2 regions of the Shewanella sp. SM69 genome follow, and region 2 is predicted to be linked to the other one. Evidence: predicted binding sites of a transcription regulator. Region 2 holds the regulator's gene; the other holds the start of a gene.
What was found. Region 2 encodes ArgR, which controls arginine synthesis, uptake and breakdown. Its sites were predicted from a motif close to ANTGAATANNTATTCANT; they were not measured.
Positions count from the first base shown of each region.

Region 1 (8,104 bases), on a different contig from region 2:
AATTCCTATGACTCGTTTCTCACCTAGGAGAAAACAGGCTGCTAAACAGGGTTAATTTAACTAAATAAGGTTACCAGTACCGCATTTTGGGCATGCATCCGATTTTCGGCTTGTTGCAGAATTAAGGATCCTGCACCGTCCATCACTTCATCTGTTACTTCTACACCACGGTGGGCGGGCAAACAATGCATAAAAAAGTTAGCGCCCGCTTTCGCCATCAGAGCTTTGTTTACTTGGTATGGTGCAAACTTCGCTTTGATATCCGACAAAGGCGTTGGATCGCCCATTGAAATCCAAGTATCAGTATAAATAGCGTCGTGACCTTCAATCGCATCGATATCTGAAGTCAGCACTATCTTGCCGCCATATCGTTTGGCGAGCTCTTGCACTTCTGCCACTACGTAGCCATCAGGAAAGTGACCCGCAGGGCAGATCACTGTCATGGTGGCACCGAGAATAGCCGCACAGTACATCAGCGAGTGAGTGACATTATTACCATCACCAACATAAGCTAATTTAGCTTTACTGACATCCTCAAACTGCTCTGCCAGTGTTAAAAAGTCAGCTAAGGCTTGGCAAGGATGATAAAGATCCGACAGCGCATTGATCACGGGCACAGAGCCGAACTCGGCTAATTGTTCGATAGTGGTGTGTGAATAGGTTCTCGCCACAATTGCGTCGGCCCAACATGACAGGTTAGAAGCAAAGTCAGCAACCGATTCCCGTTTTCCCAGTTCACCATTTTGCTGGTCTAGGTATAAACAGTGGCCACCGAGCTTATTAATACCGATATCAAAGCTAACGCGTGTTCTGAGTGAGGGCTTTTCAAATAACATCACCACACTCTTGCCATCCAGCGTATGACGATACTCAGCCGGATTGGCTTTGATCGTTTTTGCCAAGGCAATTAGATCCTGTAACTGCTGCTGGGTTAAGTCTTTTATCGATAGTAAATGCTTCATAACCTACTCCACTTATGGTTGGATTTGTGTTCCTACGGCTTCACCTTTTGCTAATGCGATTAATTGGCTTGCATCACGCCACGAGGCAACTTGTACCGCCTGCCCCATCCACTGTGCTACTTCGAGCGCAGCTTCAACTTTGACCTTCATTCCCTTTTCGATCACACCTTGCTTAACAAGGTCTGCTATCTGCTTGCCATTTAAACTATGGATGAGCTGGCCTTTACCATCGAGCACCCCAGAAACATCCGACAGCAGCACTAACTTGCCGCCCACTAATTTAGCTAAGGCCGTCGCCGCTTGGTCAGCATTGACGTTAAGCATTTGACCATCGTCCATCATGGCGATAGAGCTACAAATCGGCATCCAACCTTGCTCGAGGATAAACTTAAGATAAGTGCCATCGTTTGGCGTGACTTCGCCAACAAGGCCTAAACGCTCATCTTTAATCTTAGCCGAAACAGTATTGCCATCGGCAAGACTCATACCCACACTCACAATGCCAGCCTTAGTCGCTGCGCCTTGAAGGATTTTGTTCGAAGTGCCAGCAAGTGCGCCGGCAATAATCGGCATTTGCTCTGACGGAGTCACACGTAAACCTTCTAACTTGACGGTCTCCATACCATTAGCCGCTAACTGCTCATCCACCAGACAGCCGCCGCCATGTACCATCAACACTTGCTGACCATTGGCTAACATAGCCGCAGCCGTATCCATCAATCGCGCCATCCCCATTTCACATTGCAGCAGCGCGCCGCCCACTTTAAGCACTAATACTGAGTTGTTTGTAGACATCTTGACGACTCTCTTAAATAAGGATGAACAATTAAAGGTTAAAATGAATCTTTATGCATTGCAGCGCTTGGCTGGCAGCACCTTTCATCAAGTTATCGATGGCACTGGCTACCACTAAGTAACCGCTATTCTCATCAAACTTCCAACCTAAATGGCAGTTGGGTGTCAGCACCACATCGTCCACTTTCGGGAACTGATTGTGCTTTACAGTTACCAATGGCGCCTTGTCATACACACTATAGGCCGCGGCCACATCGGCAGTCGTAGTGCCTGGTTTTAGCTGCACGGTAATGGTCGCTAAAATGCCACGCTTAAAGTTACCAAGGTGCGGGGTAAATATCACTTCTTGGCCAAGCTGAGTGGCGATCTCGGGTTGATGCCTGTGGCCTAATACGCCGTAAGGTGTCAGGCTCACTTCACAAAAACTGGTGTGTAACTGCGCTTTACGGCCCGCACCTGTTACGCCGCTCACGGCATTGATCACCGGATAAGCCGATGTCAGTAAACTCGCTAGCGGTTTTAACGCTGTCAATGATGCGGTCGGGTAACAACCTGGCACGGCAATCATCTTAGTCGCAGCGATTTCTTTAGCATTCCATTCGGCAAGGCCATACACGGCTTTGGCTAAAACTTCAGGATATTCATGCTCAAAGCCATACCACTTCGGATATTGCGCCACATCGCTAAAACGATAAGCACCGCTTAAATCGAATACCGCTAACCCTTGGCTATAAAACCAAGCCGCTAAATGCAGGCTCACCGAGTGCTCAGTCGCTAACACCACGGCATCGGCTTCGGCAACGATTTTTACCTTAGCTTCATCGGACAATGGCGACAGCGTTAATGCGATATGGCTATAGCTAGGATACAAATCCGCTAAAGGTTTACCTTTATCTAAACTGTTTTCAGAAACATACAACCCCTGAATCGTCAGTTCTGCTTCTGCATGGATTAAAGCGGTCAGTTGCGCGCCTGTGTAACCACTGGCACCAATAATGGCGATATTTTTCATGTTTTTTGTCTTATTTAACCGAATCAAAGAAACTTAAAGAGTAGATGAATAGCTTACACGCAACCGCGCATATCTATGATGACAAGACTATCGTCGCAGGAAATCGTAATAGGTTGTTATTTTATTCACTGTCAGGCTAATACTGTGCATCATGATATTCACTCTACAGGTCACAGGGGGTGACTCATCTCAACTGATGGCTAGACTACCACAAAGATCTACTTATGCAATATATGTGAATATATATTTTTAATTTATTTCATCTTTTAAGCTCAAACTGGGATATCGAAGACACGCCTCCCATTCAGCTAACTCGTTAATAACACAGTTATCCAGGGTCAACATGAGTCAAAATCAGTCCTTTTCATTAACAGCTAAGATACATGTCTGCAAAGCATAAAATGATGCACTTCATATTCACTTGCACTAATCATCAAAAAATATTGCGTGACTTCGCATTTCTATTGAATATTCTTCATCAAATACCGTGATTGGTTGCATATCGGATAAGCCAGTCGTATAAGTTATAAGTTCTGCTGTTGACCATAGCCCCAAGTGATAGGTATTGTGCTAACGGGCTATATACCCAAGCTACCTGAAGATACGAGTTTCAGAGCGCCTAGGGTGCTTCGATTCAAGGCGCATCAATGAAAGAATGTCGGCCACCTTTTAAATTGATGCAACACGGAAGTGGAGTGCCCTAGGTGCTCCGTCCCGGCGGGTTTTAACGCACTTTATGCTGCGTTGGTTATTTTTAACTTAGCCCGCTAGGCCTGCAAATAAATGCCTTGCCTAAAGTGCGTTAAACTCCCGCTAAATCCTGCATCTTCAGGTTGTTTGGGTATATGCACAGCGGAATTTTCATGTTTTTCTATTCGGAGTAACTATGTCAGTAACCATGGCAGACAATATGACAGATATGTATGCGTCATTAAGATCGAACGTGAGTATGTTAGGCCAAATCCTTGGCGATACTATGCGTACCCATCTTGGGGACTCTTTTCTTGAGAAGGTTGAACAGATCCGTAAGCTTGCCAAAGACTCACGCCGAGGCGATCAAGCCGCCAGAGAGCAAATGCTCGAGTTACTGACAGCTTTGCCAGACGAAGAATTAGTCCCTTTTGCAAAAGCTTTTAACCAATTTCTTAATTTAGCTAACTTATCTGAGCAATTTCATACTATTAGCCGTAATTGCGACGAACTTGTCTGCGTGCCAGACCCGGTGGAACAACTCCTAGGACGCATGCTCAATGGTCGTGTCGACCAAGCTAAAATGCTCGACTGTCTAAAAACACTGGATATCGATCTGGTGCTAACAGCGCACCCCACTGAAATTTCCCGTCGCACCCTGATCCAAAAATACGCCGCCATTGTCGACTGCTTAACAGAGCAAGAAAACGACCAACTGTCGGATAGAGAACGTCAACAGATCAATCTGCGCCTGCGCCAATTAATCGCGCAAATATGGCACACCAATGAGATCCGCCGCGAGCGCCCCACTCCAGTGGATGAAGCCCGCTGGGGATTATCCACCATTGAAGAGTCACTCTGGCATGCGGTGCCTGACTTCTTAAGACAACTTAACGACCGAGTGCAGCAACGCACAGGGCAGCAATTACCGATTGATATCGCGCCAGTGCGCTTTTCAAGCTGGATGGGCGGCGATCGCGATGGCAACCCGTTTGTTACCGCAAAAGTCACCCAAGAGGTGCTCGACCGTAACCGCCATGCTGCCGCCAGATTATTCTTAAAAGATATCGTGCTGCTGGTCGGTGAACTGTCGATGGAAGAAGCTAATGATGAGTTAAAGGCTTATACCAATAACAGCTGCGAACCTTACCGCCACGTGTTGCGCTCACTTCGTCAAAGACTGCGCGATACCATAGATTATTTAAATGCGCGCATCGAAGGCCACAATCCTGAAATCGATAAGTCGAGCCTGATTTGGCAAGAAAGCGATCTCAAAGCGCCGCTAGAAATGCTCTATAAGAGTTTAACCGACTGCGGTATGCGCTTAATTGCCAACGGTTTATTGCTCGACATTCTCCGCCGTCTCGCCTGTTTTGGCATTCATATGCTCAGGCTCGACATTCGCCAAGACGCCAGCCGTCACAGCGATGTGCTCGCCGAGTTAACCCGCTATCTCGGCATGGGTGATTTCAATCATTGGGATGAAACCGAGAAACAAGCCTTCCTATTACGCGAACTCAGCAACCGTCGGCCACTGATCCCAAGTAACTGGCACCCCTCGGCCGATGTGGCCGAAGTGCTTAATACCTGTCGTTTGATTGCTCAACATCCGGCTAAAGCTCTCGGATCCTATGTGATTTCGATGGCGGGTAAACCATCAGATGTCTTAACGGTTTTACTGCTACTCAAAGAAACGGGCTGTTCGCACCCAATGCGTGTGGTACCGCTGTTTGAAACCTTAAGTGACTTAAACAACGCCGCGGCCTGTATTACCGATTTGCTCGATATCGACTGGTATCGTGGCTATACCAAAGGCATGCAAGAGGTCATGATTGGTTACTCTGACTCTGCCAAAGATGCTGGTGTCATGGCGGCGGCTTGGGCTCAGTATTACGCCCAAGAGCAGTTAGTGGCGGTCTGTAAACAAGCAGGCGTCAAGCTTACGCTATTCCATGGCCGTGGTGGCAGCATTGGTCGCGGGGGGGGTCCTGCACACAAAGCAATCCTATCGCAACCACCAGGTTCAGTAGATGGCCGCATTCGTGTGACTGAGCAGGGCGAAATGATCCGCTTCAAGTTTGGCTTGCCAAAACTCGCGGTTCAAAGCTTGGCCCTGTATACCTCGGCCGTATTGGAAGCAACCCTATTACCACCGCCAGAGCCGAAGCAAGAATGGCGCAATTGCATGCAACGTATCGCTGAAGAATCAGTGGGTGCTTACCGTGGTATAGTGCGTGATGAACCTGATTTTGTGGCTTATTTCCGCGCGGCAACGCCAGAAGTGGAATTAGGAAAACTGCCACTCGGCAGCCGTCCTGCCAAACGTCGTGTCGATGGTGGGATCGAAAGTCTGCGAGCCATTCCATGGATTTTTGCTTGGTCGCAAAACCGTTTGATGTTACCCGCATGGCTCGGCGCAGGTGAAGCACTACAAGCCGCCAGTGAACGTGGTGAGATGGGCTTACTGCAAGATATGGAGCGGGAATGGCCTTTCTTCAGCACTCGCATTTCAATGCTGGAAATGGTCTACGCCAAGGCGGAACCTAATTTGGCACGCTACTACGAAACCTGTTTAGTACCTAAGGACTTGCATCACTTAGGCGAAACCTTGCGCCAACGCTTAGATCTGGGCATTAAAGTCGTGCTTGAGCTGACAAAATCGGATAGTTTAATGGCGCATACACCGTGGAATCGCGAATCAGTTAAACTGCGAAATCCGTATATCGATCCATTAAACTTCTTACAAACCGAGCTATTAGCGCGGACACGTAAGGAAACAACCGAAACTCCTGCGTCTGAACATGTACAGTTAGCGCTAATGCTGACCATTGCAGGTGTGGCAGCGGGTATGAGAAACACTGGTTAATGAAAAAACTTTCCCGCACGATTTGCTTGGGACTGACTGTACTGCTTGGCGGCTGCGTCTCGCAGTACAGTATCAGCGAGCATGAAATGGAGCAGTACCTCAGTAAAGAGATCCATTTTGAGATTAAACAAGGCAATCAATTAGTTGGCGCAGAAGTACGCATTAACGACATCAGTGTCAAGCTAGGTGCAAAACCTGACACTATGAGCGTAAGTGCCGCAACTCAAGTATCAATTAAGAATCCGATCTTTCCATTGAGTGCCAAACTCACTACGACTTTCGAAGCCAAGCCTTGGTATGACAGCGCAACGCACAGTGTCTATCTGCGCCAACTCGAATTAGTCAAAGTGGAGTCAACGCCCAAGGATATTGAAAAAGCGATTAGCAGTGCCACGCCGCAGGTGATGGGTTATCTAAGGCAATTCTTAGAAAACCAGCCTGTGTATGTACTAGATACCAAGGACAGTAACCAAGCACTGATGGCAAAAATGACCGAAAGCATTCAAGTTGCCCCAGGCAAATTAGTGCTTAAGTTCACTAAATAATCTGCCATTTTTGTATCTCTGTAGAAGTTAAAATGCTCCCTCGGGAGCATTTTTGTTGGCTGGCATAAATGGATATATACCCGTATAAGAGTTACTTACTGAATCGCCCAATCGACTGATAATCGACGATCACAGCTTCAGCTAAAAGCTCACGTCTTAGCATATCGTAAGCCACAGCAGCACTTAAACTGCGTACCAGATCCCGCGAACGTCTCGGTAGTTTAATCATCTGACTATAAACACCGCCGCGAGTTGCTAAAGCGATCGCCACAGTGCCCACAGGTTTCTCATCTGTGCCACCATCGGGCCCCGCAATTCCACTGGTTGCTAGCGCATAATCACTGTCTAAAATTTGCCTTACCCCCTTAGCCATTTCTTCCACAGTCGCAATAGAGACAGCACCATGATCATCTAAGGTTGAAGGATTAACACCTAACACGCGAACTTTAGATTCATTACTGTAAGTCACTAATCCGTGCTGTAAGTAAGATGAACTGCCAGGGAAATCAACTAACTGACTGGTGATCATGCCGCCAGTGCAAGACTCGGCAACGCTTAAGGTCAAGCCTGAGTTAAGCAGCTTATAATGAATTTCTTCGGCAAGAGTGGCTTTATCTTCCGCCACAACCGCAGTACCCAGCACCATTTTGATGTGCCCAGCGACGCGAGGTAATACCGCAATCGCCTTCTCGCCACGGGCGAAAATCTTAATCTCAATATGCGGCATGGAAGAGCGGTAACCAATAGTAATGCCTTCTGGCAGCTCTAGCGGTTCTAACTTATCTGCCAAAGCGGACTCACCTTGGCCTATGGTCAATAGTTTCTTTAAGGCAACCTTAGCATCAAGGTTAAACTCTTCGCGAATAAAGGGAACAAACTGCTCTGTAACCATGTGCTTCAGCTCAAAAGGCACACCAGGCGTGAAGAATAACCAAGCGCGATTAAGTTTAACTCTAAAGCCACAAGCGGTTCCCACTGGGTTATCAACCATCACAGCTGAGGCTGGAAGCATAGCTTGCTTGAGATTACTTAAAGGCATTTCACGGTTATTACGGGTAAACCACTCCTCTAAACGCTCACGCCACTCCGCATTCTCAACCAATGGTTCGCCCTTCGCCTTCGCCATCGCTAAAGCAGACATATCATCACTCGTCGGCCCGAGACCACCATTAACGAGAATCACATCTGCATGTAAGCTACGTTCTTGGAAAACCGCAATCAGATCCTCGAGGCG
Region 1 is NZ_JAKKRV010000013.1:147,726-155,829, forward strand. Features, by position in the region: gene L5M37_RS17175 (ornithine carbamoyltransferase) at 57-962, opposite strand; gene argB (acetylglutamate kinase) at 975-1,757, opposite strand; gene argC (N-acetyl-gamma-glutamyl-phosphate reductase) at 1,789-2,769, opposite strand; gene ppc (phosphoenolpyruvate carboxylase) at 3,656-6,325, shown strand; gene L5M37_RS17195 (DUF1439 domain-containing protein) at 6,325-6,870, shown strand; gene L5M37_RS17200 (CinA family nicotinamide mononucleotide deamidase-related protein) at 6,962-8,104, opposite strand, start outside.
Region 1: argC (N-acetyl-gamma-glutamyl-phosphate reductase) is a predicted target of ArgR. The motif match lies at 3,004-3,021, and genes of this name have one in related genera.

Region 2 (8,104 bases):
TGAGGATCCTGAGTTTAAGGGTGGCAGCTATATTCATGTGCAAAAATATGCCCATAACTTAAGTAAGTGGCATAGGTTACCAGTTAAAAAACAAGAAGATATTATCGGCCGTACTAAGCAAGATAATATCGAGTATGAATCTGAAGATAAGCCACTGACCAGCCATATCAAGCGCGTTAATCTTAAAGATGCCGATGGTAAGTCAATGGAGATCCTGCGTCAGAGTATGCCCTATGGTTCGCTGAAGGAGCAGGGATTAATGTTTATCTCTAACTGCCGCACGCCAGAACATTTTGAAAAGATGCTGCATAGCATGATGTTTGGTGATGGCGAAGGCAATCATGATCACTTGATGCATTTTACTAAGGCGATGACAGGTTCATCTTTCTTTGCCCCCGCACTGGATTTTATGCTGCAGTTCGACGAATAAGCTTTCTATAATCAAGCCGAATTAGTATCAATCGAGACGCACTTAAGCTAACGCCTAAGTGCGTTTTTTTATACTAATGCGCGGGAACCCATTTTTTGATATCGAGCTGCCATTGCAGGGCGGTGAAATCGATAAAGGCGCGCACTAGATTTTGCTGATAACTGCGGGACAAATATACCGCCCACAGGGTTTGGCCTGGTGTCGTAAATTCGGGTAGGACTTCTTTGAGCTGACCACTGGCAAGGTACTGGTTAGCTAAGTCACAGGGTAAACGCACTATGCCATGTCCACGTAGCGCCGCACTGACCAACACTCCCATATCGTTAGCCCTAAGATTCCCTGTAACTTTGACGTGCTCAGCTTGCAGTTCTTTTAGAAAAGGCCAGTTTTGTTGCGCTGAGTGTATGAGGCAGTTGTGGGCGAGCAGATCAATGGGTTCGAGGAGTGGCGTTGCGCTATCAAGATAGCTCGGCGCCGCGCAAAGTACCGCATCTATGGTCATCAAACGCCGAGCTATGAGATTCTCATCGGGTTGCTCGGTATAACGTAGCGCCACGTCGACTCGCTCATCTACCAATTGCGCAAAACTGTCCGACATCACCAGTTGAATGTTGACCTTAGGATGAATTTTAATAAAGCGATCGACGACATCAAACAGACTGTGCTGCCCTAGGCCAATAGGCGTAGCGATACGAATACTGCCTACCAGTTCACTGTTATGGCTGTGGGCACGGCTCTCCATGGCCGCAACTTCACTTAAGATCCGCTGGCAAAATTGTAGCGCTTCCTCACCCTGCAAAGTCAAGCTGGCGCTGCGCGTGGTGCGGTGTAATAAGCGTAAACTCAACCACTGCTCCACTTCTTGAATATGACGGGAAACCTGCAGGCGGCTGAGGTCTAAATGTTCGGCAGCTTTGGTAAAGCTGCCACAGTTTGCGACTTCGACGAAACTGCGTATTGCGGCAATTTTATCCACATTAGTATCCTATATTGAAACAATCATGCTCAATTATTGATGTTTATTAGGTGAAAAACTGCAAGTAAACTGGATCCAATGTAAATCATCTGAGTGGGACAATGAAATGAAAATCGCAATTTTAGGTGCAACGGGTTGGATTGGTGGTGCAATTTTAAAAGAAGCACAGAGTCGTGGACATCAAGTGACAGCATTAGTGCGTGATCCAAGCAAGTTATCCGTGGCTGACGTGGCAGTACGTGCCGTGGATTTAGAGCAGCCATTGGTCGCCGATACCTTTGCTGGCGTAGATGTCGTGATTGCCGCCGTTGGTGGCCGCGCCCAACAAAATCATGGTCTAGTGGCGAGTACGGTTCAGCATTTACTGGATGTGCTGCCTAACGCTAACGTGCCACGTTTATTGTGGGTCGGTGGTGCTGGGAGTTTAGAAGTGGCGCCGGGTGTGGCGCTGGTCTCTAGCCCAGATTTCCCTGCAGCATATAAAGATGAGGCGTTAGCTCAGGGTGAAGCTTTGCAGGTATTCCGTGCGGCGCAAACTGCAATCAATTGGACCTTTGTGAGCCCAGCCGCTGAAATTTATCCCGGTGAGAGTGAAGGCCCGTACCGTCTTGGTGGCGACAGCTTCTTTACCGATGCCAATGGTCGCAGCCGCATTTCTGTTACAGATTACGCAAAAGCCATGGTAGATGAAGCCGAAAAGGGCGCTCACCCAAACCAGCGCATCAGTGTGGCTTACTGATATCGTTATAGTTGAGTTAGATATTGTGAGTTAGATATTGTGCTGGAATGTGTAACGTAATCGGGACAATGGCCAAATAACCAGCGCTATATTGCACTTCAAAATGTACAGATAAAATAGAACAGGTCAGCTCACTGACCTGTTTTTTTATTCTGCGTAATTGAATAAAGATTTGATGGTTTCTAAGGTATCGGCGATATCTTGGATGCTCGATGGGCAAATGAAGATAGTGTCGTCACCGGCAATCGTACCCAAAATGCCTTCTGGTTTACCAATAGAATCCAATAAACGGGCAATAAGCTGCGCGGCACCTGGGCTAGTTCGCACGACGATCATAGCTTGGTTGTGATCGACGTCGAGTACCAAATTCTTCAGTGGGCTACCCGCGGTGGGTACGCCTAATTCGGCTGGTAAGCAATACACCATCTCTTGCTTAGCGTTGCGAGTCCGCACTGCGCCGAACTTGCTGAGCATGCGTGACACTTTTGATTGGTTAATATTACCAAAGCCTTCAGCTTGCAAGGCGGTGACGATTTCACTCTGAGAGCCAAAGCGCTCTTCTTTTAAAATCGACTTAAAAATTCTAACAAGGTCATCCTGATTCTTGGTCGTTTGCATAATATTATTATTCGTTATTCAAAAAAACAGGCCCATTTTGAATATTTTTAGAAAAATTGTCAACAAATAACCAGATTGGTTGAATAAAAATTCACTAAGTCACTGTGGTTAAGCGTTTGTGGTGTGCTCAAAAATACCAATTTGAGTAATTGTTCTACATTGCTTCTACGTTATTCCGGAATTCTTTTGTCCCACGACTAAGGGATAATTGAAATTGTTGTGACATTCCAGTAATGTGACGCCAACGCAAATTAGATCCATGTCACACATATCCGAGAAATAACGGAGATAACTATGAAAGTTGCTGTACTTGGTGCTGCTGGTGGTATCGGCCAGGCTCTTGCCCTACTGTTAAAAACTCAATTGCCTGCGGGTTCACAATTGTCTCTATATGATATCGCACCGGTAACTCCGGGTGTTGCGGTTGACTTGAGCCACATTCCAACTGCTGTTGAAATCAAAGGTTTTGCTGGTGAAGATCCAACGCCTGCCCTAGTGGGTGCTGACGTTGTTCTAATTTCTGCTGGTGTTGCACGTAAGCCTGGTATGGATCGTTCAGATCTGTTCAATATTAATGCGGGTATCGTTCGCAACCTGATCGAAAAAGTAGCGGCAACTTGCCCTACGGCTTTGGTTGGCATTATCACTAACCCAGTCAACACGACTGTAGCTATCGCTGCAGAAGTGATGAAAAAAGCGGGTGTTTATGATAAAAACCGTCTGTTCGGTATCACGACTCTAGACGTGATCCGCTCTGAAACTTTCATCGCCGAATTAAAAGGCCTGAACGTTGCTGACGTTAAAGTCAATGTGATCGGCGGCCACAGCGGCGTGACCATTCTGCCATTACTGTCTCAAGTTGAAGGCGCGACTTTCACTGACGAAGAAGTGGCAAGTCTGACGACTCGCATCCAAAACGCGGGTACAGAAGTGGTTGAAGCTAAAGCCGGTGGCGGAAGCGCGACTCTGTCTATGGGTCAAGCGGCTTGCCGTTTCGGTCTGTCTCTGGTTCGTGGTCTGCAAGGCGAAGCTAACATCGTTGAATGCGCCTATGTTGACGGCGGCAGCGAGCATGCTGAATTCTTCGCACAACCTGTGCTGTTAGGCAAAAACGGTATTGAAAAAGTACTGCCTTACGGTGAAGTGAGTGCATTCGAAGCTAACGCTCGTGATTCTATGTTAGATACGCTGAAAGGCGATATCAAACTAGGCGTTGATTTCGTTAAATAATATTTCGGATAATCTTTTTAGATTATGCCGAATTAAAAACGGAGCCATGAGCTCCGTTTTTTTATGCCTGGGTTTTACATTTTACCAAGCGAATTCAGTCGATCAGCGGCGCTTAGTGGGAATTTGGCAGTTATCATCGCAGCGGGCTTTGCCCGTCAGTAAATAGGAGATGCGGTATCTGTGTTTTGCGAATCTGAGATAGCACCAATCGGCCACAGTTTTAATCACGGGCAGGCGTAACAGTTGGATCCAGGCGCGCGTCCCTGTCAGTGCCCACGCTTTACAAGTGACATCTAACCCGAGTAACACTTCGCCCGTTGCGGTTTCGCCATGTAGAATCGTATTGGCGTAGTCTTTATTGATATGGCTGAAGCGCTCACTAAAGTCTGGCGCATTTAAATCCTCAAGCGCAATCAAGTTCTTCGGATCGCGCGCTTTCAGTTGACGCATTTCGGCGCTACATAATGGACAATTCCCATCGTAAAAAATCCGCAGTTCCATCGGTATTACCTCTGATGACTTGATCACAATACTTGAAGTGAGTACTCAAGCTTGGTTTTCTTCTACCCTATACGCAGAAGAAAGGGTTTTAGATCGAAGCGATTGTAGAACTGATCAGCCCCTCATTTGGCTTTTTGTTAGGTTAAATTCAAATGAGTGCAGTAACATCTTGGTTATTAATCAGTTTAACTTGATTGCTGATTTTTAAGTGAACAAGGTAAAGCCTGACAAATAACGACTCAAAAGGATAGGTATGACATCTCCCATCATAATTACAGGCGTGGGTAAACGCATAGGTTACGCCTTAGCCAAACATTTTCTCGCCCAAGGTCAGCGCGTGATTGGTACTTATCGCAGCCATTACGCTAGCATTGATGAGCTGAACGCCTTAGGTGCGACTCTGTATCCCTGCGATTTTTATGACGATGCCCAAGTGCAATCCTTAATTGATGAGTTAACTCAACAGCCTCAAGTTCGCACCATTATTCACAATGCCTCGGACTGGCTGCCTGATCCTGTGCTTACAAAGAATGAGTCTTTAAAGAGTACCACTTTTGCGCCGAGCCAAGTGCTGCAGCGCATGATGCAAGTGCATGTGAGCGTACCCTATCAGTTGAACTTGGCCTTAGAGGCGCAGCTACGTGCGGGTGCTGGCGATGAAATCGGCGGCAGTGATGTGATTCATATTACTGACTATGTGGCAGAGAAGGGCAGTCAGAAGCATATTGCCTATGCCGCCAGTAAAGCTGCGCTGCACAATATGACGCTATCCTTTGCCGCCAAGTTTGCGCCCGAGGTCAAAGTGAATTCGATTGCGCCAGCGATGATCCTATTTAATGTGGGTGATGATGCTGCCTATCAGCAAAAAACCTTAGCCAAAGCGCTGTTGCCGAAAGAGGCGGGGAATGAGGAAATTATCGACTTAGTGGAATATCTGCTGAATAGCCGCTACGTCACCGGTCGTTGCCATAATGTCGATGGTGGCCGGCATTTAAGGTAGAGAAGGTTCTAGAACGCCACTGCATGGCTCTAGATTCTAGAAGGAGCGAACGACTGCATGATCTATTTTGTTTCATACCAAATATGACATTTTCACCCTCCATAGTGGTCAGATGTAGGAGGTAGAATTCTTTAATAGAAAGAGTGCAGGAGCAGTTATGGAGCGACGCTCTGCTTTTTCTAGCAGCGTCGCGCCCTAGCTTCTAGTTTCTCGATCCTTCTTTTTCAAAACGTCAGTACGCGACTTGGGGTGATGATAAAGGGTAAAGGCACATCCCAATACTCGCAGGGTAAACTCGTCACTTGCTGACAGTCGTGGGCGTAACCCATAGGCAAAGGTTTACCCTTAAGCTGCCAGTTCGCCAGTGTCCTATCGTAATAGCCGCCGCCCATGCCCATGCGATTCCCCATTAAATCAAAAGCCACTAACGGTGTGATAACGATATCTAGCTCAGTCACTGGGATAATGGCCCGCACATCTAATTTAGGTTCTAAGATGCCGAATTGATTTGCCTGCATGGGGGTGTCAGCCGTGTAATGCAGGAATAACAATTGTCCGGCATTGAAGGGATGCAACCTAGGTAGATAGGTGTTTATGCCCAACAGCCACAGCGCAGCGATCAGCGGCGGCGTGGCGAGTTCGCCATCGTGAGTTAAATAAAGCGCCACATGTTGCGCTTTGTTGGCCTGTAATGCATCGAGCATTCGCTGGCAGGCGTTTAAACTTGCTTGGGTTTGTTCTATTTCGGAGAGAGATTTACGGGCGGTGCGAATGGTTTTGCGTAACAGATTGCGGCTTTCTTTTGTATGGAGTGCGATATTTGCCGCATAGCTTGCAACATCTACGACATCAGCGACTTCTACGGCAAGGTGCGCCGTGTCGCTTTTGGCATTCAAATGAGAAAGTTTGGAAGATGTAGACATAGAATTAAGATGCTCCCCAGAATGCCGCTACCGGTGTAGCCCTTGAACCGTAGGTTCAAGGCGGGTAAATGATTACCTCCTAAGGCTTCTCGGTACAAGCCGAGCATGCACAATGTCAGTAAAGCATTCACCCTGAGATAAAAATTATCGGCACAGGGACATTACCAGTTGGCATGCATCCCAGGGAGCAAAACGGTATTGAATCGCTAAAGCATTGGTTTATTTAAATAAGCCAGTTTAGCCATTCACTGTGCGTCAGTTGGTTTAACTCAATGAGTGTTAAATCACTAAGGTGCACAGTTTAAATCTATTTAGTTGAACGCTCAACTAAGGCACTTTCGAGGGTCGACTGCAGCAAGCTGATCCTGTCGTCCATCTGTTGCATGTAGTGCTTATTTTTTTGCTTTTCTTGGAACAATTCGTGTCCAATATTCAGCGCCGCCATAATCGCAATTTCTTCACGGCTTAGGCTATTGGTTCGGGTTTTTAACGCACTGAGTTGTTGTTCAACTCCTAACGCTACCGTACGTAAGGCATCCTCTTGACCTTTCGGGCAAGCGATAGAGTAGGTGCGCCCAAGTAGGGTAATTTCAACAGCACTGTTACTCATGTCGCGGGTGATCCTTTCGTTAGCCTCTTAGGGCGGACTATATAGGGCTGATCTTAAAAGTGCAAGGTAAGCCGCAAATGGATTGGTCTTTGACGGTTTTGTTTGCTGTTTGTGTGAGCAGTTGGATAGTTTTTTATCAGGGCGTGGCCGATTTCGCCATTATTGGGATTCAGTATTGGTTCAAGTCTTTATCTCTGCTAGCATTGCTGCTGGAAAAATCTTATTGGGATCTGATATGGCAACCCCTCCTTCGTTACGTATCGACAGCTTAAAACTCGCCTTAGATGCGGCTGAAATCGGCCAGCATCCGGTAGAAGTTCACGGTGCTTTAGTCGGTTTAATCTGCGGTGGTGTAGAGCAAACTGGCGACACTTGGATCAAGCCTTTATTCGACCTGATGAACGATGGTCAACCTTTGCCAGCGCAGTTGCACCAATTAGTGTGTGATTTGTTTAACGATTCAGTGACGCGTTTAGTGGATTTTGAATTTGGTTTCATGCCGCTGTTGCCAGAAGAAGAAGAGCCGCTCAGCCAACGTGTTGAAGCCTTGTCCCTGTGGACCCAGAGTTTTTTGACTGGCATGGCGATTATTCAGCCGAAACTGAATCAAGCCTCGGCAGAAGTACGTGAAGTGATCAAAGACTTGGCGGAAATTGCCCAAGTGGAATTTGATGTTGCCGACGATGAAGAATCCGAAGCCGCTTACACTGAATTACTCGAGTTTGTACGTATTGCAGCCATCATGTGTTACTCGGAGTTTGGTCCTGAGCTTCCCCATGGCGAGGCTGACGATACTGCGGTTGTGCATTAATTTACCGCAGTTGTTTAATGTTCAATAAGTTAACACAGTAGTGGCTTCATTAGATGTCAAAGGTGGGCAAACCTGCCTTTGAGTCCATAGCACTGGTGTTTTTGAGTGCATAGCATTGATGTTTACATCTTTTATGTTTACATGCCTTAGTGTTATGCCAAAGCTTGAATGAGATCCCCATGACGGCCACAAATCACATGGATACTTCAGTTCAACACGTCGACATCGCAATTGTAGGCGGTGCGATGGCGGGGGCGACCCTAGCG
Region 2 is NZ_JAKKRV010000004.1:260,251-268,354, reverse strand. Features, by position in the region: gene L5M37_RS08590 (Dyp-type peroxidase) at 1-430, shown strand, start outside; gene L5M37_RS08585 (LysR family transcriptional regulator) at 504-1,406, opposite strand; gene L5M37_RS08580 (NAD(P)-dependent oxidoreductase) at 1,513-2,145, shown strand; gene argR (transcriptional regulator ArgR) at 2,293-2,763, opposite strand; gene mdh (malate dehydrogenase) at 3,058-3,993, shown strand; gene L5M37_RS08565 (thiol-disulfide oxidoreductase DCC family protein) at 4,096-4,494, opposite strand; gene folM (dihydromonapterin reductase) at 4,748-5,494, shown strand; gene L5M37_RS08555 (5-formyltetrahydrofolate cyclo-ligase) at 5,719-6,417, opposite strand; RNA gene ssrS (6S RNA) at 6,427-6,607, opposite strand; gene L5M37_RS08545 (cell division protein ZapA) at 6,725-7,027, opposite strand; gene L5M37_RS08540 (UPF0149 family protein) at 7,263-7,838, shown strand; gene ubiH (2-octaprenyl-6-methoxyphenyl hydroxylase) at 8,018-8,104, shown strand, end outside.